2 regions of the Variovorax sp. YR566 genome follow, and region 2 is predicted to be linked to the other one. Evidence: predicted binding sites of a transcription regulator. Region 2 holds the regulator's gene; the other holds the start of a gene.
What was found. Region 2 encodes FliA, which starts transcription of late flagellar genes. Its sites were predicted from a motif close to CTAAAGTTTNNNNNNNNNNNGCCGNTA; they were not measured.
Positions count from the first base shown of each region.

Region 1: ACTG4X_RS28575 (FlxA-like family protein) is a predicted target of FliA. The motif match lies at 2,576-2,602, and genes of this name have one in related genera.

Region 1 covers NZ_CP197092.1:6,114,830-6,129,806, forward strand. Annotated here, with positions in the region: gene ACTG4X_RS28560 (mandelate racemase/muconate lactonizing enzyme family protein) at 1-470, shown strand, start outside; gene ACTG4X_RS28565 (tripartite tricarboxylate transporter substrate-binding protein) at 483-1,460, opposite strand; gene ACTG4X_RS28570 (MarR family winged helix-turn-helix transcriptional regulator) at 1,648-2,196, shown strand; gene ACTG4X_RS28575 (FlxA-like family protein) at 2,198-2,545, opposite strand; gene ACTG4X_RS28580 (universal stress protein) at 2,678-3,124, shown strand; gene ACTG4X_RS28585 (LysR substrate-binding domain-containing protein) at 3,121-4,053, opposite strand; gene ACTG4X_RS28590 (tripartite tricarboxylate transporter substrate binding protein) at 4,184-5,179, shown strand; gene ACTG4X_RS28595 (UxaA family hydrolase) at 5,235-6,758, shown strand; gene ACTG4X_RS28600 (NAD-dependent succinate-semialdehyde dehydrogenase) at 6,790-8,262, shown strand; gene hpaI (4-hydroxy-2-oxoheptanedioate aldolase) at 8,304-9,113, shown strand; gene ACTG4X_RS28610 (PTS sugar transporter subunit IIA) at 9,150-9,665, opposite strand; gene ACTG4X_RS28615 (DUF1826 domain-containing protein) at 9,691-10,401, opposite strand; gene ACTG4X_RS28620 (hypothetical protein) at 10,391-10,735, opposite strand; gene ACTG4X_RS28625 (TorF family putative porin) at 11,163-12,062, opposite strand; gene kdpE (two-component system response regulator KdpE) at 12,188-12,880, opposite strand; gene ACTG4X_RS28635 (DUF4118 domain-containing protein) at 12,886-14,977, opposite strand, start outside.
Region 2 covers NZ_CP197092.1:5,671,251-5,686,227, reverse strand. Annotated here, with positions in the region: gene cheD (chemoreceptor glutamine deamidase CheD) at 1-476, shown strand, start outside; gene ACTG4X_RS26535 (protein-glutamate methylesterase/protein-glutamine glutaminase) at 533-1,558, shown strand; gene cheY (chemotaxis response regulator CheY) at 1,590-1,985, shown strand; gene cheZ (protein phosphatase CheZ) at 1,987-2,628, shown strand; gene flhB (flagellar biosynthesis protein FlhB) at 2,772-3,914, shown strand; gene flhA (flagellar biosynthesis protein FlhA) at 3,911-6,010, shown strand; gene flhF (flagellar biosynthesis protein FlhF) at 6,082-8,442, shown strand; gene ACTG4X_RS26505 (MinD/ParA family ATP-binding protein) at 8,453-9,259, shown strand; gene ACTG4X_RS26500 (RNA polymerase sigma factor FliA) at 9,294-10,028, shown strand; gene ACTG4X_RS26495 (hypothetical protein) at 10,059-10,715, opposite strand; gene ACTG4X_RS26490 (glycoside hydrolase family 15 protein) at 10,981-12,930, shown strand; gene ACTG4X_RS26485 (hypothetical protein) at 12,896-13,234, opposite strand; gene ACTG4X_RS26480 (NAD(P)-dependent oxidoreductase) at 13,282-14,181, opposite strand; gene ACTG4X_RS26475 (gluconokinase) at 14,178-14,735, opposite strand; gene ACTG4X_RS26470 (SDR family oxidoreductase) at 14,740-14,977, opposite strand, start outside.

The DNA of each region.
Region 1 (14,977 bases), 440 kb from region 2:
CGCTGTTCTGGTACGAGGAAGCCGGCGATCCGCTCGACTACGAGCTGCAGGCGAAGCTCGGCGAGGTGTACGCCGGCCCCATGGCCACGGGCGAGAACCTGTTCTCGATGCAGGACGCGCGCAACCTCATCCGCCATGGCAGCATGCGGCCGGACCGCGACTGGCTGCAGTTCGACTGCGCGCTGAGCTACGGGCTGGTGGAGTACCTGCGCACGCTCGACATGCTGAAGGCGCACGGCTGGTCGCCCTCGCGCTGCATTCCGCACGGCGGCCACCAGATGTCGCTCGCCATTGCGGCCGGCCTCGGGCTCGGCGGCAACGAGAGCTACCCCGACCTGTTCCAGCCCTACGGCGGCTTCCCCGATGGCGTGAAGGTGGACAACGGCTACGTCACGCTGCCGCCGCTGCCGGGCATCGGCTTCGAGGGCAAGGCCGATCTCATTGCGGAGATGCGGGCGCTTGCGAGCTGACGAAAGAAAGTCTCAGGGCTGGAAGCCGGAGCGCCGAACCACTGGCTCCCACTGCGCGCGAAAGGCCTTCAGCATCTGAGCCGTCTCGGCCGCATTGCTGATCACGGGCGTGATGTATAGCGCGTCGGCCGCCTTCTGCAGGCCCGGGTCTTTCATGACGTCGCGGATCGCATTGGCCAGCAGCTGCACCTTGGCGTTCGGCATGGTGCTAGGCGCGAAGAAGGTGTTCCAGCCGTCGGCATCGATCTTCATGCCGGCCTCGCGGAAGATGGGAATGTTGGGCGCGAAGCTCGCGCGCTTCTTGCCCGAGGTGGCCAGGATGCGGATCTTGCCGGCCACGTGCTGGGGATAGAGCGAATCGAGCGTGTCGATGGCAATGGGCAGGCTGCCGCCGCTCAGGTCGGCCGCCAGGGGCGCCGAGCCGCCGTAGCCCTTGATCTGCGGCTGCACGCTCAGCGCATCGCCCACCATCAGGCCGAAGAAGTGAGGCAGGCTGCCAGTGGCGGGCACGCCGAAAATCGCCTCTTCCGGATGCGCCCACAGCCGGCTGACGAGGAACATCGCGCGGTCGAGCTGGAGCTTGTTGCCGACCGCCAGCGCAAAGTCGTAGCTGCTGACTTGCGACACGGGCACGAAGTCCTTGTCAGGGTCATAGCCCGCGTCCTTGAAGACCAGCGGCGCGACCACCATCACGGCGGGGTTGCCGAGCATCAGCACGTTCTGCCCGGCGGGGGCGCGCTTTACTTCCTTGGCCGCGAGCCGGCCGCCCTCGCCCGGACGATTTTCCACGCTCACCTGAACGCCGAGCTTGGGCGTCAGCCGCTCGGCGATCAGGCGCGCGATGCGGTCGGTGCTGCCGCCCGGCGCATAGCCGACCACGAGGGTGAGCGGCCCGCCGTCCAGCGCCTGGGCGTGGACCATGGGAGCGCAAGCGGCCAGGGCAATGCCCCACGCCATGATGAGCTTGCGCCTGGAAAGGAATGCGGGCATCGGATCTCCTGCGAGCGGTTGTCGTGAACGGGGCGCGCGAGTTTTCACGGCGAAAATCGCGCGCCAAGACTGTTTCCGTTCGTTCAAATTTGTTACCGGTTTATACGTATGGGCAAACAGTTGATCTAATCAACTACCAGTGCTCCGAGGCGGGCGAACCACACTCCCCATCCCATTTTTCATACGTATGCAACAAGCTTTTCCCGATGCAGCAGCGTTGCGCGCGCCCCGTTCCCTGAACGACCTGCTGCTGTACCGCCTGGCACGAGCCATGCGCTCGGGCAACGGCATGGCGACCCGCCTGGTCGAAGGAGGCTTCGGCATCACGCGCCGCGAGTGGGGAATGATCGCCACGCTGGCGCAGGAGGGCGAGATGACTGCGTCGACGCTGGCCACGCACCTGCACCTGGACCGCGTGCGCACTTCGCGCGGACTGCGCAGCCTGGTCGAGAAGAAGCTGGTGGTGCGGCGACAGGACGCTCAGGACCGCCGCGAAGTGCACGTGCGGCTGAGCGCTTCAGGCCAGCAGTTGTTCGGCAGGCTGTTTCCCCGGATCGCGGGGCTGAACACCGAATTGCTCGAAGGCATCGAGCCTGCGGATCTCGATGTCTTTCTTCGCTGCCTGCAGCACCTGGAGCAACGCGGAGAGCAGTTGCTCGTGCAGGGCGTTGTCATGGAGAAGGCGGACCGGCGCTCGGGGGGCACGCGGCACCGGTGGCCGGAACGCGGAGGCTGAGTCAGGCCTTCACGTCCAGCATGCTGCCGATCGAAGTGCTACCAGCATTGGCGCGCTGCGATGTGCTGCTGCTGCCGCTCTCTTCCATTGAAGCCATCGCGCTCTTTTGAACGCTGGCCGTGCGCAGCGCGCTCATCTGCTGCTGCAGCATGGCAAGCCGGGCCGCCAGCGCTTCGAGCTGCAGCCGGATCGCATCGCGCGCCTCGCCCTCGGGCGTGCCGAGCAGTTGGCCCTGTGTTTCCGCGATCTGCTTCTGCGTTGCCGTCATCTGGCGCTGGATCTTCGCGAGCTCGGCGTTGACGTCGCCCCCGCTTCTGGTGCTGCCGGTCGCAGCGATGGCATTCAGCATCTGGGTCCCCTGTTGTGTCCTCAAGAGGGTTATCGGCAGTCCAGGCGAAAAATGAAGGGCCTTGCATGACCGCAATCGCGAACTAGACTGAACATGAGGGCACCCGCGGTGCCGGGGGCCAAGGAGCCTGCCATGTACAAGCGTGTTCTTGTCGCAACCGACGGCTCCGCGCTGTCGGAGCAAGCGGTCAACGCCGCCATCGACCTGACCCTGTTGACCAACGCGGAACTGGTGAGCGTCACCGTCGCGCACATCGAGCCGGTCGGCTACTTCGAAGGCTCGATGATGCTGAGCCAGCGGGACATCCAGGCCTCCCAGGAGCATACGGACCGCGCCGCGCAGCAACTGGTCGACAAGGTCGTGGCCACTGCGGTCGCCAAGGGCGTCCGCAATCCGCAGGCCATCGTCATGAAGTCGAACCAGGTGGCCGAGGCCATCATCACGACCGCGAAGAACCAGCAGTGCGACCTGATCGTGATGGCCTCGCACGGACGGCGCAGCCTGGCGCGCCTGCTGATGGGCAGCGAGACGCTGCACGTGCTGACGCACTCGCACATTCCGGTGCTGGTGCTGCGCTAACGCGGCGGCGCAACCTTTCGCAGGCATTCCATAAGTAGCTGACTGGCGGGCGTCTGCGAACGCCCCCGCAGCGTGATGATGCCCACCGGCGGAAGCTCGATCGGCACGTTGATCTTCAGGATGCACAGCTGCCCCTGCTTCGCGAAGTGCCGTGCGACGCTTCGCGCGAGGAACCCCACGGCCGGCCGCTCATGCATGACGGACAGCGTGACAAGAAACGACGCTGTCTCGACGATGTCCGCCGGCGGCACGAGGCGGTGCTTGTAGAACATCTGGGCCAGCTTCGAGCGCGATGAAGCCCACGGCGGGGGCACCACCCAGGGCAGCTCGGCGAGCATCTTCCAGCTTGGCCTGGGAGCCTCCGCCAACGGGTGGCCGGGGCTCACCACGATGCACATCGGCTCTGTGTAGAGGGCTTCGGTCTCCAGGTCCGGCGAGGCATAGCCGGGCTCCAGCCGGCCGACGATCAGGTCGAGTTCGCCCACGCGCAGACGAGGCAGCAGCCGCGTGAGATCGCCCTCTTCCACCATCACGGTGGTCAGTGCCGACTGCTTCTTGAGCTGCTGGATGGCCTTGACGAGCAGGCTCGGCGTGGCCACCACCATCGCGCCCACGCTGGTGCGGCCTGCGCCGCCGCTGGCTACGGCGTCGATCTCGTCGCGCGTGCGCTGGTAGTCGGCCAGCACCGAGCGCGCAAAGCGCACCACCGTGACGCCGAAGGGCGTGGGCTCGGTGCCGCGCGTGGAGCGCGTGAACAGTTTCAGATCGAACATGCGCTCGATCTCTGCCAGCATCTTCGAAACGGCCGGCTGCGTGATCGAAAGAAACTCCGAGACCCGCCCCAGGTGGCGAAACTCGTCCAGCGCCACCAGCAGTTGCAGATGACGCAGCTTGAGGTTGGAACGAAGAACGCGGTCGATCTGGCTCATGGCGCTTTGAGCGGGCTTTCTTCTTCATAACCTGGAGCTCATGAAGAGAGTCCGCTATTTCATTGGATGGCAATGATTGTCTCCGGAAGAATCCGCTGTGCTTGCCGAACAACGATTTCTGGAGACAACGATGAAAACCCCTCGCAACATGGCGCGGCGCCAGCTCGTGCTGGGCGGCCTCGGCGCCGCAGCTCTCGCCACCGCCCCCGCTCTCGCGCTGGCCGCCGACTACCCCGAACGCCCCCTCACGTTCATCTGCCCGTGGCCCGCAGGCGGCACGGCCGACCGGTCGATGCGCATCATCTGCCAGATCGCCGCACGCGAACTCGGGCAGCCCATTGCGCTGGAGAACCGCGCAGGTGCCTCGGGAATGATCGGCACCAAGGCGCTGGCCTCGGCGCGGCCCGACGGCTACACGATCGGCCAGATACCGATTTCGGTCACGCGCTTCTCCCAGATCGGCACGGTGCAGCTCGATCCACTGAAAGACCTCACCTACCTCGCGCGCACTTCGGGCCAGACCTTCGGCATCGCGGTGCCGGCACGCTCGCCGTTCAAGTCGCTGCGCGACGCCGTGACGCAGGCCAAGGCCCATCCCGGCACCGTCACCTACGCACACGCCGGTATCGGCGGCGCAACGCACGTGGGCATGGAGCAGTTCGCGCAGGCCGCCGGCGTGAAGTTCAACGCCATCGCCTACAAGGGCGGCTCGGCCGCACTGCAGGACGTGCTGGGCGAACAGGTCGACATGCTGGCCGACAGCAGTTCGTGGGCGCCGCACGTCGAAAGCGGCAAGCTGCGCCTGCTCGCCACCTGGGGCGAGGCGCGCACGCCGCGCTTCAAGGACACGCCCACGCTCAAGGAGCTCGGCTTCGACGTGGTGGTGGAAGCGCCCAACGGCATCGGTGCGCCCAAGGGCCTGCCTGCCGCAGTCGAAAAGCGGCTGCGCGATGCGTTCCGCACGGCCGTCAACAGCGAAGAGTTCCGCAAGGTGGCGGAAAGCATCGATGCGCCGGTCATGTACCAGGACGGCCCCGAATACCAGAAGTACGTGCAGACCGTGTACCGGCAAGAGACCGACCTGATCCGCAAGCTCAACCTCAAGGAGCTGATGGAAAAGGGCTGATGAAGCCCTCGCCCACCGGCATCCGAACCTGCTCGAAGCAACCCCACGCCACGCCATGAACGACAGTCCCCTGCTTCGCCTGCACTCGAACGACAACGTGCTGGTCGCCAAGAGCGCCATTGCCCTGGGCGAAACGATCGCCGAGTTCGGTGTGCGCGCCAGGGCGCAGATTCCCGCCGGCCACAAGATCGCGTCGCGCGCCATCGCGGCCGGCGAGGAAGTGAAGAAGTACGACACGGTGATCGGCGTGGCCTCGCGCGACCTGCAGGCCGGCGACTACGTGCACAGCCACAACCTCACGCTGGTCGACAGCTACCGCGACCCGGCCTTCTGCCAGGACGTGCGCCCGGTGGATTTCGTGCCGGTTGCCGAACGCGCGACCTTCATGGGCTTCGAGCGGCCCGGCGGCGGCGTCGGCACGCGCAACTTCATCGGCATCCTGTCGTCGGTGAACTGCTCGGCCACGGTCATCAAGCGCATCGCCGCGCACTTCACGCCCGAGCGCATGGCCGCCTTTCCCAACGTGGACGGCGTGGCCGCCTTCGCGCAGACCAGCGGCTGCGGCATGTCGTCGCCGAGCGAGCATTTCGACGTGCTGCGCCGCACGCTGGCGGGCTATGCGCGCCACCCGAACCTGGCCGGCGTGCTGATCGTCGGCCTGGGCTGCGAACGCAACCAGGTCGATGCGCTGGTCGATTCGCAAGGGCTCGAAACGGGCCGCCTGATGCGCACGCTGGTAATGCAGGAAGTGGGCGGCACGCGAGTGACCATCGAGGCCGGCATCCGCGCGATCGAGGAGATGCTGCCCGAGGCCAATGCCGCACGGCGCACGCGCGTCGGCGCGCACCACCTGAAGATAGGGCTCGAATGCGGCGGCTCCGACGGCTTCTCGGCCATCACCGCCAACCCCGCGCTCGGCGCGGCGATGGACGTGCTGGTGCGCCACGGCGGCACGGCCATCCTGTCGGAAACGCCCGAGATCCACGGCGTGGAATTCATGCTCACGCGCCGCGCCGTAACACCCGAGGTCGGGCAGAAGCTGCTCGACCGGCTGGCCTGGTGGGAGCGCTACGCGGCCGGCCAGAACGCACAGTTCAACGGCGTGGTGGGCCATGGCAACCAGGCCGGCGGCCTGGCCAACATCTTCGAGAAATCGCTGGGCTCTGCGATGAAGGGCGGCACCACGCCGCTTCGCGCGGTGTACGAATACGCCGAACCCATCGACGAGCCTGGCTTCGTCTTCATGGACTCGCCGGGCTATGACCCGGTGGCCGCAACGGGGCAGATCGCCAGCGGCGCGCAGTTGATCTGCTTCACCACCGGACGCGGCTCGATGTTCGGCAGCAAGCCCGCGCCGACGATCAAGCTCGCGAGCAACACGCCGATGTTTCGCCGCCTGGAGGAAGACATGGACATCAACTGCGGCGTGGTGATCGACGGCGAACTCTCCGTGCCCGAACTGGGCCAGCAGATCTTCGAGCAGATCCTGCGCCACGCTTCGGGCGAGCCGACCAAGAGCGAGACGCTCGGACTGGGCGACCACGAGTTCGTGCCCTGGCACCTGGGCATCGTGAGCTGACCGCCTTCTTTTCTCCTTTCTCCTTCTCTCCATGCCCCTGACCCTTTCGCGCCCCGACCTGCAACGCACGGCCAACTTCATCGCCGGCGAATGGCTGCGCTCCGCTTCCGGCCGCACGCTCGACGTGACCGACCCGGCCACCGGCGCCCTCATCGCGCAGGTACCCGACTCCAGCGCAATCGACGCGCACGCAGCCGTCGATGCCGCGCATGCCGCCTTTCCCGCCTGGCGCAAGACGCCCGCCAAGCAGCGCGCGCAGATCCTCAAGCGCTGGAACGATCTCGTGATGGCGCACCAGGAAGACCTGGGACGGCTCATCTCGCGTGAGCAAGGCAAGCCGCTGGCCGAAGGCCGCGGCGAGGTTGCCTATGCGGCCAGCTACATCGAATGGTTTGCCGAGGAAGCCACGCGCGCCAACGGCGACGTCATTCCGGCGCCCGTGCCGGGCCGGCGCATGTTCGCGCTGCGCGAACCGGTCGGCGTGGTCGCTGCGATCACGCCGTGGAATTTTCCGGCCGCGATGATCGCGCGCAAGATCGCGCCGGCGCTTGCCGCGGGCTGCACCGTGGTGTGCAAGCCGGCCGAGGACACGCCGCTGACTTCGCTCGCGCTTGTGGCCCTTGCCGCGGAAGCCGGCGTACCGCCGGGAGTGCTGAACATCGTCACCGCATCGCGCGAGCGCACGCCTGAAGTGGTCGATGCCTGGCTCGACGATGCGCGCGTACGCAAGATCACTTTCACCGGCTCCACGCCCGTCGGCAAGCACCTCGCGCGCCGTTCGGCCGACACGCTCAAGAAGCTGTCGCTCGAACTCGGCGGCAATGCGCCCTTCATCGTGTTCGAGGACGCCGACCTCGAGGCCGCAGTGGAAGGCCTGATGACCGCCAAGTTTCGCAACGGCGGCCAGACCTGCGTGTGCCCGAACCGCGTCTTCGTGCATGAGGCAGTGCACGAACGTTTTTCCGAACTGCTGGTTGCACGCGTGGCGGCATTGCGCGTCGGACCTGCCGCCGACGCGGCCTCTCAGATCGGGCCAATGATCAATGCACGCGCGGTCGAGAAGATCGAGCGCCATGTGCAGGACGCAGTGGCGCGCGGCGCGCGCGTGCTCACCGGCGGTACACGGCTGCCCGAGCTCGGCTCGAACTACTTCGCACCGACCGTGCTCGCCGATACAGACGCCACCATGGCCTGCGCCTGCGAAGAGACCTTCGGCCCGGTCGCGCCACTGACGCGCTTCTCGAACGAGGCCGAGGTGATCGCGCAGGCGAACGACACGCCCTTCGGCCTGGCCGCGTATTTCTATTCACGCGACGTGCGCCGCATCTGGCGCGTGGCCGATGCGCTGGAGACCGGCATCGTCGGCATCAACGAAGGCGCGCTGGCAGCCGAGGCCGCGCCCTTCGGCGGCGTGAAGGACTCGGGCTACGGCCGCGAGGGCTCGGTCCACGGGCTGGACGACTACCTGCACACCAAGTACGTGTGCCAGGGGCAGCTGGACTGACGGCCGGCGCCCATCCATCACCACTCTTCGACAGATCCCGCATGCCCGCTCACAACCCCTTCAAGGCGGCCCTGGCCGCAAACCAGCCGCAGGTCGGCCTTTGGCTCTCGATGGCCGATCCGTACATGGCCGAGGTCAGCGCAACCGCCGGCTTCGACTGGCTGCTGATCGACGGCGAACACGCCCCCAACGACTTGCGCTCGACGCTGGCCGCGCTGCAGGCGGTGGCGCCGCATCGGGCCCAGCCGGTGGTGCGCGCCGTGCAGGGCGACACCGCGCTCATCAAGCAGTTGCTCGACATCGGCGCGAAGAACCTGCTGGTGCCGATGGTCGACACCGCCGGGCAGGCGCGTGCGCTGGTGTCGGCCACGCGCTATCCACCGCGCGGCATTCGCGGCGTGGGTAGCGCAGTCGGACGCGCGTCGCAGTGGAGCGCGCGCACCGACTACCTCGACGCAGCCGACGACGAAGTCTGCCTGCTGGTGCAGGCCGAGACGGTGCAGGCGCTGGACAACCTCGCGTCGATCTGCGAGGTCGACGGCGTGCACGGCGTGTTCATCGGCCCGGCCGACCTCGCGGCCTCGATGGGCCATCGCGGCCGGCCTGGTCACCCCGAGGTGCAGGCGGCCATCGAAGGCGCGATGCGGACCATCGTGGCTTCCGGCAAGGCTGCCGGCACGCTGACTTCAGATCCGAAGCTGGCGCGCCGCTACCTCGAACTCGGCTGCACCTTCGTCGCCGTCGGCGTCGACGTGCTGCTGTACGCGGGCGCCGCGCGCAAGTTGGCGGCCGACTTCCTCGGAGCGCCGGTTTCTACTCCCGTGCCGCCTGAATCGCGCGGGGCGTACTGAGTCACGGCGGCAGCTAGCGAGATAGAGAACCCCTCGCTACGAGGAAGCAGAAGCCACGCGCGCGGTCCCCGCCCGAAACGCGTCCTCGACCGCCGCCGCGTTCGGCGCGCCATCGAGCTGCGCCCGGAAACGATGCTCGGAGAACAGGCGGGCCATCAGCGCGAGCAACTGCAGATGATCGTCCTTGGCGCCATCCTCCGGCACCATGATGGCCAGCATTTGGGAGACCGGCCTGCCGTCCGGGGCATCGAAGGCAATCGGCCGCCGGGTGCGAATGAACAGGGTGACGGGCCGTTCGATGCCGTCGATGCGTGCGTGCGGAATCGCGAATCCGTCGCCGAGCGCGGTCGATCCGGCCTGTTCACGTCGACACAACGCGCGAAAGACTGGTGCCGGGTCGAGGCCGCGAGCACCGCAGATCGTCGCCGCAACAAGCTCGAGCGCGTGCGTTCGATCCCGGACATCGGCGTCGAACAGGATGTCCTGCGGTTGCAGCCAGACGGCAATCTGCGCGATGTCGTGTGTCATCGAAATCGTCTCCTCGAATTTCATGAAGATGCGCCCGGTTGGAGCGCATCTACCGCAGTTCGTCCAGACGCAACACGTAGCGGTGCGATCCGAGGTTGCACAGTTGCGGCGAACGGTGCACCAGCCCTCGATCACCGCCTTGCGCATCCACGCCACGTCCCTGAAGGAGCGCGACGGCCTGGAGCGGCATGCGCTCGAAAGGTCCCGTAAAGCACTTCGGCATCCGCAGTGCCGTGTCTGCGTGCGGAGATGCCACCCACTCGGTGCCCAGGCCGCTGTAGCTGCACAGCAGATGCAGCCCGGCATGGTCAAGGTGCCAGTTTTCATCGATGTCACAGCCTCGAACCTGCAACGTAAGGGTCATCCGGGGGCTGCCAGTGATCAGCGCGAAGCGTGTGGCGAGCATGTCGATGTCTGCCAGCAGAGCGTCTCGCCCGGGCCCACGCGGCGTACGGGAAGTCTTGCATGCCGCCTGCAGCGCAGCCGCCACATCGGCCGCGCGCAATTGCAGTTGCGCCGTGGGATGCCTGGCCGGAGGCAAGGCATCCAGCCATGCAGCAATCGGAGCCTGCGGTTCGCGCCGCCACAGCGCCAGGTCGATGCCCGGTTCCAGAATGCGTTCGAGCACGTCGATGTCCTGGCCGAGCAGGATCTCCGGCTGGAGCCGCAAGGGCGCTGGCCGACTCAGGCAATCGTGGACGAAGGTCTTGCCGGAATCGACCGTCGCATCGGCGACCGCGCTCTCCAGGTCAGCCGCCATTGGCCAGACCACAACGCTGGAGATGCTCGCGCCAGCTCGTGAGGTGGCCGATCTCGCCATCGGGCGCGCATTCGAGCAGACAGTGCACCACGGAGGCATAGCTCTCCAGGGGCAGACGAATCATGAGGCGGGCGCGCGGAGCGCCATTTGCGCACGTTGCATTCACACGCATCAGGGGCTCGCAGCGCAGCACGCCGGCACCCTTGCATGCGGCGATGCCGCGCCGCACGCGGCACGCGTCGACCGACGGCACCGTGACGTCGAGCACCTTGAAAACCGTCTCGCTCTTGGCACGCACAGTGCCTGCGTATTCCCGATAAGCGGCGTAAGCCATGAAACTCCTGCAATGGAAAAGAACACGACATCAGTATCGGCAGGCGCGTGTGAAAACGGTGTAAACAATGCACCCTGCGGTGGAAATGCCGCGTAAATATGCTGGCTTCAGCGCTGGCCCGAACTGGAACCGGCCGTGGACGAGCAAGAGATTTCCCAGCAACCCGGGCAGCCCTCTTGCGGAACAACGCTCATCCAGCGCGCTCCGCAATGACCGCAGGAAGCCAGGAGAACTTCGGCGCCGTCCTGGCTTTCCAGGCTCTCCTGCGCGGGATCGAGCATGGGCGTGCCGCAGCAGGACCAATGCAGGCTCATGTCAGGCAAGGCGCGGGCCGCCCGAACCCACGCAGCAGCGCGGGACCAGAGCGTTTCTCCTGGAGGCATGGTGTGCACGAAGGCGGGCCGCGGCCCGCCTGTCGCCTTGGGGATCAGAGCGTCTTCGTCAGCGTGAGGATGAAGCGCGCCTTGTTCGGCGAGTAGGTCGTCTGGCCGAAGGTGCCGAAGCCGAGGTCGACGCCCGGGTTGGCCACTGCCAGGTACGAGCTCTTCTTGTTGGCGCCCTGCACCGAGCCGGTCAGCGACAGGCCGTTGCCGAAGTCGTAGCTCGCGCCGACGTTGTAGTCGACATAGCTCTTGTAGCCCAGGCTGCGGATGTCGCTGGACATGTTCGTGTAGCCCACCGCCGCCTTCAGCGTGACCTTGGGCACGATTTCCTTGCTGTACGACAGGTTCAGGTAGCCGGTGTTGGTGCCCTTCAGGCCCGAGCCGGCCTTGTTGCCCGCGTAGCCGAAGTAGTCCTTCGACACGGTGTGCGAGTACTTGGCGGTGAACGAACCGAGGGTTTCGTTGGCGTAGGTGCCCGCAACGTACAGCTCGGTGGTGTTGCCCGCGGAGTTGCCCGGGTAGATGTAGGTGAGCGCACCGACGTCCATGTCCAGCGGGCCGGCCTTGAACTTGTAGCCGCCGTACACGTCCATCTCGATGCTGTTGCCCTTGAGCCAGTTGACGCTGGAGTTCCAGTTGCCCACGTAGAAGCCGCTGTCGCCGAAGGCGTAGTCCAGGCCGCCTTGAATGGCGGGCTTGAAGCCCTTGGTCTTGGCGTAGTCGTTCTTGCCGATCATGTCCTGATCCTGGCCACGGAACTTGTAGTTCGTGGTGATGGACACGTTGCCCGTGAGATTCGGGGCGGGAGCGGCTGCCGGTGCTGCTGCGGCATCCGTCGTTGCTGTTTGCGCCAAGGCTGCGCCCGAAGCGGCGAATGCGGAGATCAACACGAGCGCGTGCTTGACTGCGATGGTGGAAGCGGCCCTGCTGGGGATTTTTTTCATGAAGCAATAGTTAAAAAAACGGAAGCGCATAGCCTAGAAGCCGCCTCATAAAAGCCTTGTAAAAAGTAGCGCCGCGCGCATAAAGATTTCATCGCGGCTTCATGCTCCGGCGCTGCCGGACCTGGTCAGACGGACAGCCTGTAACCCACCGCCGTCTCGGTCAGCAGATGGCGCGGCTGCGCAGGGTCGACTTCCAGTTTCTGGCGCAGATGCCCCATGTAGATGCGCAGATAGTGGTTCTGCTCCGTCTGCGCCGGACCCCACACAGTGATCAGCAACTGGCGTTGCGTCAGCACACGCCCCACGTTAGCAATCAACACCGAAAGGAGGCGATATTCCGTTGGCGTGAGGTGCACTTCGACACCGGCGCGCCGCACCACACGGGCAACGTGGTCGACCTCCACCTCGCCGAAGCGAAAGACGGCTTCGGCCTCCTCCGCACCGCTGATCGGGCGCGGCCGGCGCAGCGTGGCCCGCACGCGCGCCAGCAACTCGCCTGCGCCGAAGGGCTTGGTCAGATAGTCGTCGGCGCCGGCATCCAGCGCGGTGATCTTGTCGGCCTCGCTGGTGCGTGCCGACAGCACGATGATCGGCACGGCGGACCAGCGGCGAACGTCGAGGATGAGCGATACGCCGTCGCCGTCCGGCAGTCCAAGGTCCAGAACGAGCAGGTCGGGCCTGCGGGTTCCTGCGGCCGTCAGGCCTTCGCGCAGCGTGCCGGCCTCGTGCACCTGCCAGCCTTCGGTTTCGAGCGCACCGCGCACGAACCGCCGGATCTGCGGCTCGTCTTCAATGACAACGGCTGTGTGTGAGGACATGTTCTTCAGAGCTGGGCTTCCATGGATACCGGCGGGGCCCGCCGCGGCAATGTCACGACGAACTCGGCGCCGCCGTCCTGCGCGTTCGAGGCAGTCACGTCTCCGCCGTGCGCATTGACCACGGCCTTGCAGATGGCAAGACCCAGGCCGACGCCAGGCGTGGCCGATTCCGCCTGGCCGCGCGTGAACTTGTCGAACAGCGTCTGCTCATGGCCCTTCACGACTTCGGGCAGGCCGGGCCCGTGGTCGCGCACCGTGAGCACCAGGGCGGCGTCGGTGACGGAGCCGCTCACCACGATCGGCGGCGCGCCGTATTTCGCGGCGTTTTCCAGCAGGTTGACGAGCACGCGCTCGATGAGCACGGCATCGAACTCGACGAGCGGCAAGTCGACCGGCAGCACCGTCTGCACATGCACGCCGCCCAGCGCCGGTTCGGCCGCCCGGATCGCCGACCCGAGGACTTCTTCCACCGACTGCCAGTCGCGCCGCAGGTTCACCGCGCCGCCGGCAATGCCGCTTTCGAGGCGCGCCATGTCCAGCAGATTGCTGACCAGCGCGTGGAGCTGGTGTGCCTGCGAGACGATTGCGCGAGCGGCCTCCACGTGCTCGTCGGACGGCAGGTTCTGCAGCGACTCGGCCAGTGCGATCAACGCTGTGAGCGGGGTGCGTACGTCATGCGAAATTGCTCCGAGCAAGGCGTTGCGCAGGCGCTCCGATTCCATTTCGACCACCGCCTGCTGGGCCACCTCGACGTAATGCACGCGCTCCAGCGCGATGGCGATCTGCCGCGCCAGCGTCTCGAGTTGCTGCGCCTGCTCGGGAATCAGCAGCCAGCGCGGCTGCGCCGGCGACAGCGCGAGCACGCCGCGAATGCGCATCGGCGCCTGCAGCGGCACGTAGTGCCAAGGTTGTGCCGCCAGCGTGGCGGTTGCGAGTCCGGCCGGCTGGCCCTGGCGAAACGACCAATCGGCGACGGAGGCGTCGAATCCCTTGGGTGCCTGCGACGGCATCACGAGACGGTCGTTCGCGTCCGTCACCAGCACCAGCGCACGGCCGCCGAAATGGCCTTCGACCGCCGCTGCTCCGAGCTCGACGACCTGTGTGCTCTCGAGCGCAGCCGACAGCTCGCGCGTGAGTTCGAACAGCGATTGCGCCCGTCGCTCGCGGCTGGCGGACACGCCGGCCGCGAAGCGCAGCCCGGCCGTGAGCTGTCCCACCAGCAGGCCAACGCCGAGCATGACGACGAAGGTCAGGACGTACTGCACGTCGCTGACGCTGAAGGACAGCCGCGGCGGCACGAAGAAATAGTCGAAGGCCGCAACATTGAGCAGCGCGGCGAAAGCCGCCGGTCCACGCCCGAAGCGCAGCGCCGAACCGACCACGCCGAGCAGGAACAGCATCACGATGTTGGTCAGCTCCAGCACATTCGACAGCGGCATGGCAACCAGCGTGATGCCCACGCTGATCGCCGCGGTAAAGGCGTAGCCGGGCCATCGCGCCCGTGGCCTGTCCGTGTCTTCCACGTTGTCGTCGGCAAGCCGGCCGGGGCGCCCATGCGCAATGCGCCGGGAGCTTTCGGCTCGCGCGACCTCGACGATGTCGAGGCCTGGAGCGTGGCGGGCGAGCTCACGCGTCAGCACGGCCGAAGGCCACCATCGCAGCCAGCCTTCGGCCGCTTCGGCACGCCCCACGACCAGCGTTGCGCAGTTGAGCCGCTGGGCTTGCCCGGCAAGTTCCACCGCGACGTCGACGCCAGTCAGCACCGCAGTCACCGCGCCCAGTTCCTCGGCCAGCTTCAGCACCGCGAGAATGCGGTCGCGCTCCTCCGCGGCAAGCCGCTGCAACCTGGGCGTTTCGACATACACCGCATGCCAGCGCACATTGAGCTGGCCCGCGAGCCGAGCGGCCGTGCGCACCGTCTGCGCCGCGCCTTCATGCGGGCCGACGCAGGCGAGGATCGCGCCCGAGGTGTTCCAGGCCTGCAGCTCGCGGCCCTGCCCGTTGCCACCAGCGCCCGATTGCTCTACGCGCCAGCCGCGCACGTCGTCTTCCACATGCTCGGCGGTGCGGCGCAGCGCAATCTCGCGCAATGCGATC
Region 2 (14,977 bases):
TGCACGACAGGGAAGCCGGCGTGGCCGGCATGAACCACTTCATGCTGCCCGACGACGGCGAAGCAGCCGGCACCGGCACGCGCGATGCATCCGAGTCGATGCGCTACGGCGCCTACGCCATGGACACCCTGATCCGCGAACTGGTGCGCGCGGGGGCGCGCCGCGACCGGCTGCGCGCCAAGGTGTTCGGCGGCGGCGCGGTACTGGCCAACATGACCACGCTCAACATCGGCGACCGCAACGCCGACTTCGTGCTGCGCTACCTGCGCAACGAACGCATCGAAGTCGCCGCGCAAGACCTGCGCGGGCCGCATGCGCGCCGCGTGTGCTTCGTGCCGGCGACCGGCAAGGCCATCGTGCGCAAGCTGCGTGCGCAGACAGAAGTGGCGCAGGTGCAGAACGAAGAGGGCGAGTTGCTGCGCAGGCTGTCCGGCCTTCGCGCGGCGCCGGCTGCCTCAACCAAGGGAAACCCGTGAGCAATAAAAAAATCAAGGTGCTGTGCGTCGACGACTCGGCACTGATCCGCAGCGTGATGACGGAGATCATCAACAGCCAGAGCGACATGACCGTGGTGGGCACGGCGGCCGATCCGCTGGTGGCGCGCGACCTCATCAAGGTCACGAACCCCGACGTGCTCACGCTCGATGTCGAGATGCCGCGCATGGACGGGCTGGAGTTTCTCGAAAAGCTCATGCGGCTGCGGCCCATGCCCGTGGTCATGGTGTCGTCGCTGACCGAGCGCGGCTCGGAGATCGCGCTGCGCGCGCTCGAGCTGGGCGCCATCGACTTCGTGACCAAGCCGCGCCTGGGCGTGCGCGACGGCCTGCTCAACTACACAGAACTGATCGCCGGCAAGATCCGCACGGCCGCGAGCGCGCGGCTGCTGCCCGGCCGGCATGCCGCGGCCCCGCGCCCTGGCGGCGACGCGCCGCACGAATCGCTGCTGCGCAGCCCGTTGCTGAGCACCGAAAAGCTCATCATCATCGGCGCCTCCACCGGCGGCACCGAGGCCATCCGCGAAGTGCTGCAGCCGCTGCCGCCCGATTCGCCCGCGGTGATGATCGCGCAGCACATGCCGGCCGGCTTCACCCGCTCGTTCGCGCAGCGGCTCGACGGCCTGTGCCGCATCAACGTGAAAGAGGCCGAGCACGGCGAGCGCGTGCTGCCCGGCTATGCCTACATCGCGCCCGGCGGCTTTCACCTGTCGCTCGCGCGCAGCGGCGCCAACTACGTGGCCCACCTCGACCAGGAGCCACCGGTGAACCGCCACCGGCCGTCGATCGACGTGCTGTTCGATTCAGCGGCCAGGCACGCGGGCAAGAACGCCATCGGAATCATCCTGACCGGCATGGGCAGGGACGGCGCCGAAGGCCTGCTGCGCATGAAGCGCGCGGGTGCGCACACGCTGGCGCAGGACGAGGCCAGCTGCGTTGTCTTCGGCATGCCGCGCGAAGCCATCGCACTGGGCGCGGTGGACGACGTGTCCCCATTGAGCGAAGTGAGCCGCCGGGTGATGGCGCACCTTCGCACGTTCGGCGAACGTGCGAACCGAGTTTGAAAAACGACCTGTTGGAGTTGGAAATATCGTGATCGACAAGAGCATCAAAATCCTGGTTGTGGACGACTTCCCGACCATGCGCCGCATCGTGCGCAACCTGCTGAAGGAACTGGAGTTCCTCAACGTCGACGAGGCGGAAGACGGCGCGGCCGGTATCGAGAAGCTGCGCGGCGGCAATTTCGGTTTCGTGGTGTCCGACTGGAACATGCCGAACATGGACGGCCTGACCATGCTGCAGACCATTCGCGCCGACCCCGAGCTGAAGAAGCTGCCGGTGCTGATGGTCACGGCCGAGGCGAAGAAAGAGAACATCGTGGCGGCCGCGCAAGCTGGCGCCAACGGCTACGTGGTGAAGCCATTCACCGCCGCCACGCTCGAAGAGAAGATCACCAAGATCTTCGAAAAGCTTGCGAAGGAAGCGGCCTGACATGAGCCAGAACGCTGCCGGGGCCGCGGACCCCACCAACACCGCCGAAGAACTGCTGGGCCGCATCGGCCAGCTCACGCGCCAGCTGCGCGAAGGCCTGCGCGAGCTGGGCCTCGACAAGCAGGTGGCCAAGGCCGCGCAAGCCATTCCGGATGCGCGCGACCGCCTGAGCTACGTAGCCGCCACCACCGAGCGTGCCGCGCACCGCGCGCTGAACGCCATCGACGTGGCACAGCCGCTGCAGGAAGCTCTGGCCAGCGATGCCAAGGGCCTCAGCAAGCGCTGGGACCTGTGGTTCGAAAACCCCATCGAGCTCGACCACGCGCGCGAACTCGTGCTCGACACGCGCAGCTACCTCAACGAGGTGCCGGAGCGTGCCGGCGCGATCAACTCGCAGCTGATGGAAATCCTGATGGCGCAAGACTTCCAGGATCTGACCGGCCAGGTCATCAAGAAGATGATGGAAGTGGTCAACGACGTGGAGACGCAGCTGCTGCAAGTGCTGATCGACAACTCCGCGCCCGAGAAGCGCCAGGAGGCCGCGCACAGCCTGCAGAACGGCCCGCAGGTCAAGCCCGGCAACCCCGATGCGGTGACCGATCAGGCACAGGTCGACGACCTGCTGGAGAGCCTCGGCTTCTGAGCCCGGGCCGGGCTTCCAGGCCCTGCCTATTGTCCGAATAGCAGGGCGATAAGGGCCCTTATCGGCAGATTGTTCCGGACGACCGAATTCAATAATTTGGTCATGAGCAAGGCGTACTTCGCCACTGCTGGTTCGGAGCATGAATGGCTGAGGAAAGCGATCTCGAAAAAACGGAACCCGCCTCCGAGCGACGCCTGGAGAAGGCGCGCGAGGAAGGCAACGTAGCCCGTTCGCGCGAGCTCACCACCTTCGTCATGCTGGGCACCGCATGCGCGGGGCTGTGGTTCGCAGGGGAGTCGCTGGGCACGAGCATGAGCGGTGCGCTGCACCGCGGCCTGCAGTTCGACCGCGCCAGCGCTTTCGATCCCTCGCACATGCTGGCCCAGACCGGGTTGATGGCGATGCACACGCTCACGGCCATCGGCCCGCTGTTCGCGATGATGATCGTCGCTGCCGTGGTCGCGCCGCTGATGCTCGGCGGCTGGCTGTTCTCCACCAAATCGGTGGGACCGAACTTCAGCAAGCTCAATCCGCTGGCCGGCATCGGCCGCATGTTTTCCGCGCAGTCGCTGGCCGAGCTTTTCAAGGCGCTGGCCAAGTCGGCGCTGATCGGCGGCGTGGCGTGGTGGGTGGTATCGCGCGACATCGGCGCGCTGATGGACCTGATGGCGCAGCCCGCGCACTACGCGCTGCCGCACGCAATGGTGCTGGTGGCCAAGCATTGCGCGCTGATCGCGGCCACGCTGTTTCTCGTGGCGCTGATCGACGTGCCCTTCCAGCTCTGGAGCTACTACCGCAAGCTGCGCATGTCGCGCGAAGACCTGCGCCAGGAGCACAAGGAAAGCGAAGGCGATCCGCACATCAAGGCCGCGATCCGCCGCCAGCAACAGCAGATGGCGCGCCGCCGGATGATGGCCGAGGTGCCCAAGGCAGACATCGTGCTGACCAACCCCACGCACTTTGCGGTGGCGCTGAAGTACACCGACAGCGGCATGCGCGCACCGCGCGTGGTGGCCAAGGGCACCGAGCTGGTGGCCGCGCGCATTCGCGAGATGGCGCTGGAGCACAAGGTCGCGATTCTCGAAGCGCCGCCGCTCGCGCGCGCTCTCTACAAGCACACGAAGCTGGGCGATGAGATTCCGGCTGGCCTGTACACCGCGGTGGCCGAGGTGCTGGCCTGGGTGTACCAGCTCAGGCGCTGGAAGACCGAGGGCGGCGACGCCCCGCGCACGCCGACCGACCTGCCGGTGCCCGCAGACCTTCAATACACAGTGGAAGCCGCATGAACGCGATGACAAACCTGATGCGTCTGCCGACGCGTCTGTTCTCCGGCTCGCAGTTCAAGGGACTGGCCGGGCCGATTCTCATCATCCTCATCCTGAGCATGATGGTGCTGCCGCTGCCGCCCTTCCTGCTCGACCTGCTGTTCACCTTCAATATCGCCATGTCGGTGATGGTGCTGCTGGTGAGCATGTACACGATGAAGGCGCTGGACTTCGCGGCCTTCCCGGCCGTGCTGCTGTTCTCGACGCTGCTGCGCCTGTCGCTGAACGTGGCGTCCACGCGCGTGGTGCTGATGCACGGCCATACCGGGCCCGACGCGGCGGGCAAGGTGATCGAGGCCTTCGGGCACTTCCTCGTGGGCGGCAACTTCGCGGTGGGTGTGATGGTCTTCATCATCCTCGTGCTCATCAACTTCATGGTGATCACCAAGGGCGCGGGGCGCATCGCCGAGGTGGGCGCGCGCTTCATGCTCGACGCGATGCCGGGCAAGCAGATGGCCATCGACGCCGACCTCAACGCCGGCCTGATCGGCGAAGACGTGGCCCGCAAGCGCCGCACCGAGGTTGCGCAGGAGGCCGACTTCTACGGCTCGATGGACGGTGCCAGCAAGTTCGTGCGCGGCGATGCGATCGCGGGCCTGCTCATCATGGTGATCAACATCATCGGCGGGCTGGTGGTCGGCATGCTGCAGCACGGGCTCGACTTTTCCACTGCCGGCAAGACCTACACGCTGCTGGCCATCGGCGACGGCCTGGTCGCGCAGATTCCGGCGCTCGTCATCTCCACCGCTGCCGGCGTGATCGTGTCGCGTGTGACCACCGACGAGGACGTGGGCAGCCAGCTCACGGGCCAGCTCTTTTCCAACCCGCAGGTGCTGTTTCTCACGGCCGGCATCGTCGGCCTGCTGGGCATGATCCCGGGAATGCCGAACCTGGCCTTCCTGCTGATCGCGGGCGGCCTGGTGTGGCTGGGTCGACGGCTTGTGATGCGCAAACCGCAGGAGGCCGCGCAGAAGGCAGCCGCCGCCGCGCAGGCCGCGAACCCTGCGCCCTCGGCCGAGATGGAAGAAGCGACGTGGGACGACGTTGCAATGGTCGACCCGCTGGGCATGCAGGTCGGCTACCGGCTCATTCCGCTGGTGGACCAGTCGCAGCAAGGCGAGCTGCTGGGCCGCATCAAGAGCATCCGCAAGAAGATTGCGCAGGAGGTTGGCTTCCTGGTGCCGGTGGTGCACATTCGCGACAACCTGGAGATCAAGCCCAACACCTACGTCATCAGCCTGAAGGACGTGGAGATCGGGCGCGGCGAGGCCTTCCCCAACCAGTGGATGGCCATCAACCCGGGGCAGGTGACGGGCACGCTGCCCGGCACGCCCACGCGCGACCCGGCCTTCGGCCTCGCGGCGGTGTGGATCGACGCCAGCCTGCGGCAACAGGCGCAGGTGCAGGGCTACACGGTGGTCGATGCCTGCACGGTGATGGCCACGCACCTGAACCACCTGATCCAGACGCATGCCGCAGAACTGCTGGGCCGACAGGAAGTGCAGCAGCTGCTCGACCAGATCGCCAAGACCGCGCCCAAGCTCACGGAAGACCTGGTGCCGAAGGTGCTGTCGCTCAGCACGCTGCACAAGGTGCTGCAGAACCTGCTCGACGAAGAGGTGCCCATCCGCGACATGCGCACCATCCTCGACGTGATGGCCGAGCATGCGCCGACCATCAAGGACCCGACCGAACTCACCACGCTCACGCGCCTGGCGCTGGGCCGCGCCATCACGCAGCAGCTGTTCCCGGGCGACACCGAGATGCAGGTGATCGGCCTCGACGGCTCGCTCGACGGCGTGCTGCAGCAGGCCTTGACCAACAGCAGCGGCATCGAGCCGGGCATTGCCGACAACCTGCTCAGGCAGGCGCAGGCAGCGATTCTGCGCCAGGAGCAGATGGGCCTGGCGCCGGTGCTCGTGGTGCAGCACGCGCTGCGCGTGCTGCTGTCCAGATTCCTGCGGCGCAGCCTGCCGCAGCTGAAAGTGCTTTCGCATGCGGAGATTCCTGACTCCCGCACCATCAAGATCACCACCGCCATCGGAGGACGAGGTTGAATTCCAAGCAGACCGACGTGCGCACCACCGCGCGCAAATTCGTCGCGGCCACCAGCCGCGAAGCCCTGAGGATGGTGAGGGAGGCGCTGGGCGCCGACGCCATCGTGCTGACGCATCGCGCAATGGCCGAGGGCGTCGAGATCGTCGCAATGGTCGAGGGCGAAGTGCAGGGGGTGTTGAAAGACACCGCGTCTGTGCCTGCGAAGCCCGTGGTGATCGCGGCGCCCGTGGCATCGGTCCCCGTGCCTGTGGCGGCCCCTGTGCCCGCTCCTGCACCCGCACCCGCTGACACCGTGCTCACCGAACTGCATTCCATGCGCGGCATGATCGAAGAGCAGCTCGCCAGCGTCGTGTGGAACGACAAGCAGCGCCGCGACCCGGTGCGCGGCCGCCTGCTGCGCACGCTGCTTGGCGCCGGCTTCAGCGCGGGCCTGTCGAAGGCCATGCTGGAGAAGATGCCCACCGGCCAGACATACGCCGAAGGCATGGCCTACGTGCGCTCGGAGCTGATCCGCGCCGTGCCTGTGCATGAAGACGAAGACGCGCTGTTCGCGCAGGGCGGCGTCTACGCCCTGATGGGCCCGACCGGCGTCGGCAAGACCACCACCACCGCCAAGCTGGCTGCGCGCTGCGTGATGCGCTTCGGTGCCGACAAGCTCGCGCTGGTGACCACCGACAGCTACCGTATCGGCGCCTACGAGCAGCTGCGCATCTACGGCCAGATCCTCAATGTGCCGGTGTACGCCGTGAAGGATGCGGCCGACCTGCACCTGGTGCTGCAGGACCTGCGCGACAAGCACATGGTGCTGATCGACACCGTCGGCATGAGCCAGCGCGATCGCGCCGTGTCCGAGCAGATCGCGATGCTCGGCCAGAGCCAGCGGCCCGTGAAGCGGCTGCTGCTGCTCAACGCCACCAGCCACGGCGACACGCTCAACGAGGTGGTGCATGCCTACCGCCACGGCAACGAGCTCACCGGCTGCATCTTCACCAAGGTCGACGAGGCCACGCATCCGGGCGCACTGATCGACACCGTGATCCGCCACCGCCTGCCGGTGCACTACATCTCCAGCGGCCAGAAGGTGCCCGAGAACCTGATGCAGGCCGACCGCGCGCAGCTGGTGGACAGCGTGTTCCAGCCGCGCCAGCACAGCCCGCTGTTCGTGCCCGCGGAAAGCGATCTGCACGAGGAGCCGGCGGGCGCGGGCCCCTCGGCGCAGGTGGTGCAGGCGCAGGGCGAGACCGATCGCCTGCGGCTGAAGTACCAGAACCTGATTCGCGCCATGGCGCACGACGCGCAAGAGCTCGCCACTACCGCCAGCGCATTGGCCGGCGCGCAGATCGGCTTCGAGCGTTCGCGCGCACTGTGGCGCCAGGCCGGCGACGAAGGCACCGGCCAGAAGACCGTGCTGCACGACCTGATGGTGCATGCGCGCAGCGAAGTGGCCGCCGGCTGCGAGACCCATGTGCTCGCACTGTGCGGGCAGGTCGGGCTGCGCTCGAACGAAGGCGGCGACGCTTATGAATGCCACGGCAGCCTGCTGCTGTCGGACCGCACAGGCCTGCCGTTGGCGGCGCCGAACCAGTGGCTCTCGACCGCCGCCACGCGCGGCATGAAGGACGCTGCGCGCAAGCCCGGCGCACGCCAGGTGCCGTGGCTGCGCCAGCAGGACTTCGGCCACAAGCCGCTGGTGTATCTGTTGACGAGGCTGCCCGGCATCGAGGCCATGGTGCAGTGGCAGGCCGCGGGACAGCGCTGGCTGGCGCGCGCGCCGGGCTCCACTGCGGTGATCGACGTGCGCACCGGCGCACCCGACACGCTCGCGCGCATGGACTTCGAATTCGGCGAGGGGCGGCCCGTGCGCTTTCGCGGCAAGGCGGCGTTGCGCAGCGAGGCGCATGCCGACGTGGTGCTGCGCTTCAACGCAGCCGCCATGGCGGCGGGCATCGGGCGCGATGCGATGCCCGCGCTGCGCTGCGTCGCCACGCGGGTGGTCGATGCGCGCACCGGCAACGTGCTGGCGCAGGGCCATGCATTGACCAATATCGGCGCGGACGTTTCCACGCAGCAGCTCGCGCAATGGCAGGGCTGGGCCAGCGACGCCGAGCCCTGCTTCCGCCTGCTGCGCGACGGTGTGCAGATGGTCGGCGGCATCGGCGAGCTGGGCGACCCCGACATCATGAAGCGGCTGCTGATCGCCGGCCAGATGACCACCACCGTGTGGCGCCTGTTGCACGCCGAAGGCGAATGGGCCGACCGCACGCGCGCGCTGCTGGGCCAGCTCACGGGGCGCCCGGCGCGCAACGGGCGGGCCATGAGCGGCAGTGCTCTGTATGCGGGCGTGGGCAAGCTCTTTCTGCTGCTGGAGGCGCTGGGCACCGAGTCGACCGCTCCCACGCAGGCGCCGCGTGCGCTGGAGAAGTTGGGTTGAGGAATCAGGAATGAACAAGCTGGTTGCGGATCAGGCCGACGGACTGCGGCGCATGCTCGCACCGACGCATGCGCGCGTGGTGGCCGTCGCAGGCCTGGGGCAGGGCGCGGGGAGTACCACGGCCGCGATGAATCTCGGTGTGGCACTGACCCTGCAGGGTCGCAACGTGCTGCTGCTGGACGAGCACTGCCCGACTGTGGGCTCCGCCTGTGAGGTGTGGGACATCGATCCGCTGGGGAACCTGGCCGATGTAGCAAGCCAGCGCCTGACGCTGGATGGTGCAGAGGTCAAGGCAGCCTGCGGCGTGCACGTGCTACCCGCGCCGCACGGCGCGGTGAATGGTGCGGATGGCGAAATCGACCCGCGCAAGTTCTGGCACGACGGCGTCGTCATCGTCGATGCGGCTTTCGACGCCGAGGGCCGGTTGTCGGCGCTCGCGCAGGGCGCGGACGACCTGCTGCTGGTGCTGCAGCCGCACCCCGCGTCGATCACCGCGGCCTATGCAGGCATCAAGCGGCTGCACCACGCGCACGGCCTCAAGCAGATGCGCTTCCTGGTCAACGGCGCGGCCGACGTCGTGGCTGCGCGCCAGATCATGAGCAACCTCGCGCATGCTGCCAGCCGCTATCTCGCGCTGCTGCTGCAGCCCGCGGGCTGGGTGCGCTTCGACCCGCTCGTTGCCGACGCGTGGCGCCTGAAGAAGACCATCGTCGAGGCCTTTCCCGCGAGCCATGCCGCTGTCGACTTCCGGCGCATTGCCGGCGAGGTCGACCGCTGGCCTTGGCGCGCGGCCGAGCCGCTGCAGGCCGTGGCCTGAGCCCGCCGACCCGGACAACCCAAGAAGGACGGCCGTGTACACCGCACAGGGAACCATCGAAAAATCACATCTGCTGGCGCAGCACCAGCCGCTGGTGCGCCGCATCGCGTTGCAGATGATGGCCAAGCTGCCGGCCAGCGTGGAGCTGGACGACCTGATCCAGGCCGGCATGCTGGGCCTGCTGGACGCCTCCAGCCGCTACCAGGACAACCGCGGCGCGCAGTTCGAGACCTTCGTCAGCCAGCGCATCCGCGGCGCCATGCTCGACGAACTGCGCGCCAGCGACTGGGGCTCGCGCGGCCTGCGCCAGTCGGCGCGCGGCGTCGAGAAGGCGATCCAGGCGCTGGGCCACAAGCTCGGGCGCTCTCCCACCGAAGGGGAGATCGCCAAGGAGCTGAAGATGGACCTGGGGGCGTATCAGTCGCTGCTGCAGGAGATCCAGGGCTGCCAGCTGGTGTATGTCGAAGACTTCTCCAAGGACGACCCGGACAGCCCGTTCCTCGACAGCCATTCCCAGGACGCGCGCAAGGACCGGCGCGGCAGTGACGATCCGCTGGAGCAGCTGCTGGAGAGCGGCTTCCGGCATCAGCTGGTAGACGCCATCGGTGCGCTGCCGGAGCGCGACCAGCTGCTGCTGAACCTCTACTACGAGGAAGAGCTGAACCTGCGCGAGATCGGCGCGATCCTGGAGGTGAGCCAGTCGCGGGTGTGCCAGCTGCACAGCCAGGCGATCAGCAGGCTGCGGGCGAAGCTGAAGGATGTGCTGTAGCGGACTCCGGGGCCAGGGCCGCCGCCTGAATCAGAAAGTCGCATCGAGCACCTGCGAGGGGATGAGGCCGTTGAGCGTCACATTGTTCGTGAGTGGATCGAACAGTTGCGGTTGCAGAACGTACTTCCAGGCGCCGTTCCTGTAGTACAGGAAGTTGAAGGCGTTCGGCAGCGGAATATGCTGATTGGCGTGGCCGTAGTCGTCGAAGCCGATGTACGAGATCACTTCCTGCCCTTGCGTCTGGATCATCTGATTGATGTTGGCTTGCCCGGGGTGCTGGTGGTGATACACCCTGATCAGATGCGCACCGAGCGGCGAGTTCGTCACCATCAGGGCGCAGCCATTCATGGCGGCGGTGAAGACGAACCTGTGCTGCGGGTTGTGTCGAGGTACGTCGACGAATCCGGGCATCACGTTGCCCTGGATGAAAGGACACCAATACGCCGAGATCGGCTGATCCTGATGGAGGACATTTCCCACCGGCCTCAAGGTGACCTGGAGGGCTTGCGCGGTGCCCTGCAGATCGAACGAGCCCATCTTGGCCGTGTTGAGTACCAGGACCTGCATGGCGAAAGCTGGATTCTGCTGCGCCTGCGCGTTCTGCATGAACCACGAAACGCCGTTGATCGCGCGAAGCTGCGCGTACGCAACGGGATCGGCTCGGAAGAGTTGGTTGTGTCCGTTCACGTGTGATGTCTATTTGCGTTGGAATGGGAGGGGCAAAGTAGAGCGCTGCACCATGGGGCCCAAGCGGCGACCTGTGCCGTTTCATCTTCACGAGCCTCTTGTCATTTCGTGCGCGGCTGATGGTAGGAGCGCGACGGTGCGAAGGCCATCCCCAGGAACAAGTAGATGGGTGCCTTATTTGTCATGCGCCATTAGGCGTTGTCCGTCAGCAATCCGCGCCCGCCGCTGGCGTGCCGCATCTGAGTGCGCGGCAAAGCTCGGGCTCTTGCCTAAGACCTCAAAGCAACCCTCCGCACGGCTTTACGCCGACCGCCCGAACCGCCCCATTGGCGACTACGCGCTCATCGGCTCGACCCACAGCGCGGCCCTGGTGCATTGCGGTGGCGATATCGAGTGGCTGTGCCTGCCGCGCTTCGATTCGGCCGCGATGTTCGCCAGCCTGCTCGGCGACGAGCGCAACGGCCATTGGACGATGCGCGCCAAAGACCGCAAGGCGCGTGTCACGCGGCGCTACCTGCCCGGCACCGTGGTGCTCGAAACCACGATCCGCACGGCCAAGGGGACGGCCATCGTCACCGACTTCATGCCCCGACCCGCGCTCGACGGCACGCATGAGGTGGTGCGCATCGTGCAGGGCGTGCGCGGCACGGTCGCCATGCATACCGAGTTCCGCATCCGCTTCAACTACGGCGGGTGGTGCCCGTGGATGGAGCGGCGCGACGGCGCGGTGTTTGCCACGGCCGGACCGGACTCGGTGCGCATCAGCTCCGGCGTGCCGCTGACCAACGAGAACTTCGCGAGCTTTGCCGACTTCACCGTGTCCGCGGGGCAGGCCATCGCGTTCAGCCTCGACTGGTTTCCCTCGCACCTGAAGCCGCCGGTGACGCGCGACGCCAGCGCGCTGCTGGCGCGCACCGTCGCCGAATGGAGCGCGTGGACCGGCCGCTGCGGCTACCACGGCGAGTTTCGCGAGCCGGTGATGCGCTCGCTGCTCACGCTCAAGGCGCTCACCTACGAGCCCACTGGCGGCATCGTCGCCGCGCCGAGCACCTCGCTGCCCGAACTGCCGGGCGGCGAACGCAACTGGGACTACCGCTTCTGCTGGCTGCGCGACGCGGCGCTCACGCTCTACGCGCTGATCGGTTCGGGCTATGTCGAGGAAGCCAGCGCCTGGCGCTGGTGGCTGATGCGAGCGGTGGGCGGCTCGCCCGAAGAGCTGCAGGTGATGTACGGCCTGCACGGCGAACGCTCGCTCACCGAACTCGAGCTCGGCTGGCTGCCGGGCTACGAAGACAGCCGCCCGGTGCGCATCGGCAATGGCGCGCACGGGCAGCGCCAGCTCGATGTGTACGGCTCGGTCATCGCGGCCTTTCATGCGGCGCGCAAGGCCGGGCTGGCGGACATGGACAAGGTGTGGCCGCTGGAGCGCGCCATTGCGAAGCACCTGATGGTGCTGTGGAAGGAACCCGACTGCAGCCTGTGGGAAGTGCGCGGCGAGCCGCGCCACTTCGTGCATTCCAAGATCATGTGCTGGCTGGCCTTCGACCGGGTGATCGCGAGCGCGACGGAGTATGGGCTCGAAGGCCCTGTCGAGCGCTGGCGGGAGGTGCGCGACGAGATCCACGCCGAGGTCTGCGCCCGCGGCTACGACGCCGCGAGCAATTCATTCGTGCAGTACTACGGCGCAGACACGGTGGATGCGGCGCTGCTGTGGATGCCGCTGATCGGCTTTCTGCCGATCCATGATGCGCGCGTGCAGGGCACCATCGCGCGCATCGAGAAGGAGCTGATCTTCAACGGGCTGGTGTACCGCTATCGCACAGAGAAAGGCGTGGACGGCCTCGAAGGCGGGGAGGGCGCGTTTCTCGCGTGCAGCTTCTGGCTGTCGAACGTGTACGTGGCCATGGGCAAGCTGCGCAAGGCGCGAGCCCTGTTCAAGCGCCTGCTGGCGCTGGGCAACGACCTGGGCCTGTTCGCCGAGGAGTACGACCCGGTGGCACAGCGGCAGCTCGGCAATTTTCCGCAGGCGTTTTCGCACATCGGGCTGATCAACAGCGCGCATGCGCTGGTGTCGGCGGCCGGTGGCGTGTGGGAGCTGGCGGACCTCGATGGCAAGGCGGCATCGAAGAAGACGGCGCCGAAGAGAGCGGCACCGAAGAGGACGGCAAGAAAGACGCCGCTCAGGCGGCCGGCAGCGCGAACTCCTCGGCGCTGAACACCGTGTGGAAGACCGTGCCGTCGAACATCTCGAACAGCTTCTTCGAGACCTCGCGGCTTTCATGGCGAACGGGTGAGTCGAGTGCGCGGGCGATGTCCTCGCGACTCGCATAGCGGATCGACAGCACCATCGCCAGTTCGGGGTCGCTCACATCGCTTTCGATCTGGCGCAGCACGCGCACTTCGAGCGCACCGGGGAAGCGGGTCCACAGCGGCACGAGTTTTTCGTGCACGTGGCGGTCGAAGGCTTCTTCCATGCCGGCCTTGACCCGGCCCCTGAAAAACGCGCAGCGGATGAACATGGTGTCTCTTCTTTCCTGGGTGAAAGCCGTGTGTGGCGGGAGGCGCTTCAGCCGCGCCCGTAGCCGTCGAACTGCCGCATCATGGCCGCCGTGTCTTCGGCGCCGAGCCCGGCCGCGACGAAGGCTCGGTGCAGCTCCGAGACGGCGCCCGCCAGCGGCATCGGCAGGCGCTGGCCTTGCGAGAAGGCCTGCACCGCTTCGAGGTCCTTGAGCATGTTGTCGATGCGGCCGGTAGGCGTGTAGTCGCGCGCGGCCATCTTGGGGCCGAACTCGCGCAGGATCTGGCTGTCGGCGCGGCCGCCGGCCAGTGCGGCGGGCAGCTTCGATGCATCGACGCCACCGGCTTCGGCCAGCCGCACCGCCTCGGCCACGGCCTGAAAGCCGATGGCGCAGAGCAGCTGGTTGACGAGCTTGGTGGTCTGGCCCGCGCCGCTGTCGCCCATGTGGGTGTAGTTGGCGCACAGGCTGTCCATCACGGCGCGTGCGCGCTGCACGTCGTCGGCGCTGCCGCCTGCCATCACCGTGAGTTGCCCGAGCAGGGCCTTGGGCGCGCCGCCGGAAAGCGGCGCATCGACGAAGCCCATGCCCGTGCGCTCGCGCAGCGACTGTGCGAGCCGGCGCGTGGAAGGTGGGTCGATGGACGACATGTCGATCAGCAGCCGCTTCGCATCGGCAGGTGCGGCGGCGACGATGCCGGCCTCGCCGAAGATCGCGCGCTCCACCACCGCCGCAGAGTTGAGGCTGGTGATGACGAAGTCGCTGGCTGCCGCTGCCGCTTGCGCGGTGTCGGCCGCCTGTGCGCCTTGTGCTGCCAGCGCGGCCACCTTGGCCGCATCGAGGTCGAACACGTTCACCCGGTGGCCGCATTCGAGCAGCCGGCGCGCGATGGCCGAGCCCATGATGCCCACGCCGATCACGGCCACGCGCTGGCTGGATGCTGCTGTCATGCAGAGACTTTCATGGAAGCATCCTTCGAGCGTTGAACGAGCTGTGCGCCGATGTCGGCCACGATCTGCTGCACGGGCACGGCGATGTCGGCGTGCAGCACGTCGGGTTCGCTCGCGTCGGGCCTCTCCAGCGTCTTCAGCTGGCTGTCGAGCAGCGCCGGCGGCATGTAGTGCCCGGTGCGTTGTTCCATTCGCTGCCGCACCAGCGCGGGCGACCCGTCGAGAAACACGAACTGCAGCTCGGGCGACGCGGCGCGCAGCCGGTCGCGGTAGGCGCGACGCAGGGCGGAGCAGGCCACCACCACGCCACGCGGCGCGGCCGTGCGGTCGGCAAGGCTGGCGCCCACGCGGTCGAGCCAGGGCCAGCGGTCTTCGTCGGAGAGCGGCAGGCCGGCGCGCATGCGCGCCACGGCCTCGGGCACGTGCAGGTCATCGGCATCGACCCACGGCACGCCCAGCGTCTGCGCCAACCCGGCGGCCACACTGCTCTTGCCGGTGCCCGACACGCCCATTACCACCACGCTCAGGCGCTGCGGCTGCTCTGGATGCTGCACGGTGCTACAGGCTCGAGGTGATGCCGCCATCCACATACAGGATGTGGCCGTTGACGAAGCTCGACGCATCCGAGGCCAGGAAGATGGCCGCGCCGCCGAGCTCTTCCACGTCGCCCCAGCGGCCGGCGGGCGTGCGGCCCGAGAGCCACGCCGTGAAGGCTTCGTCGGCCACCAGCGCCTGAGTGAGTTCGGTCTTGAAGTAGCCCGGCCCGAGGCCGTTGACCTGGATGCCGTACTTGCCC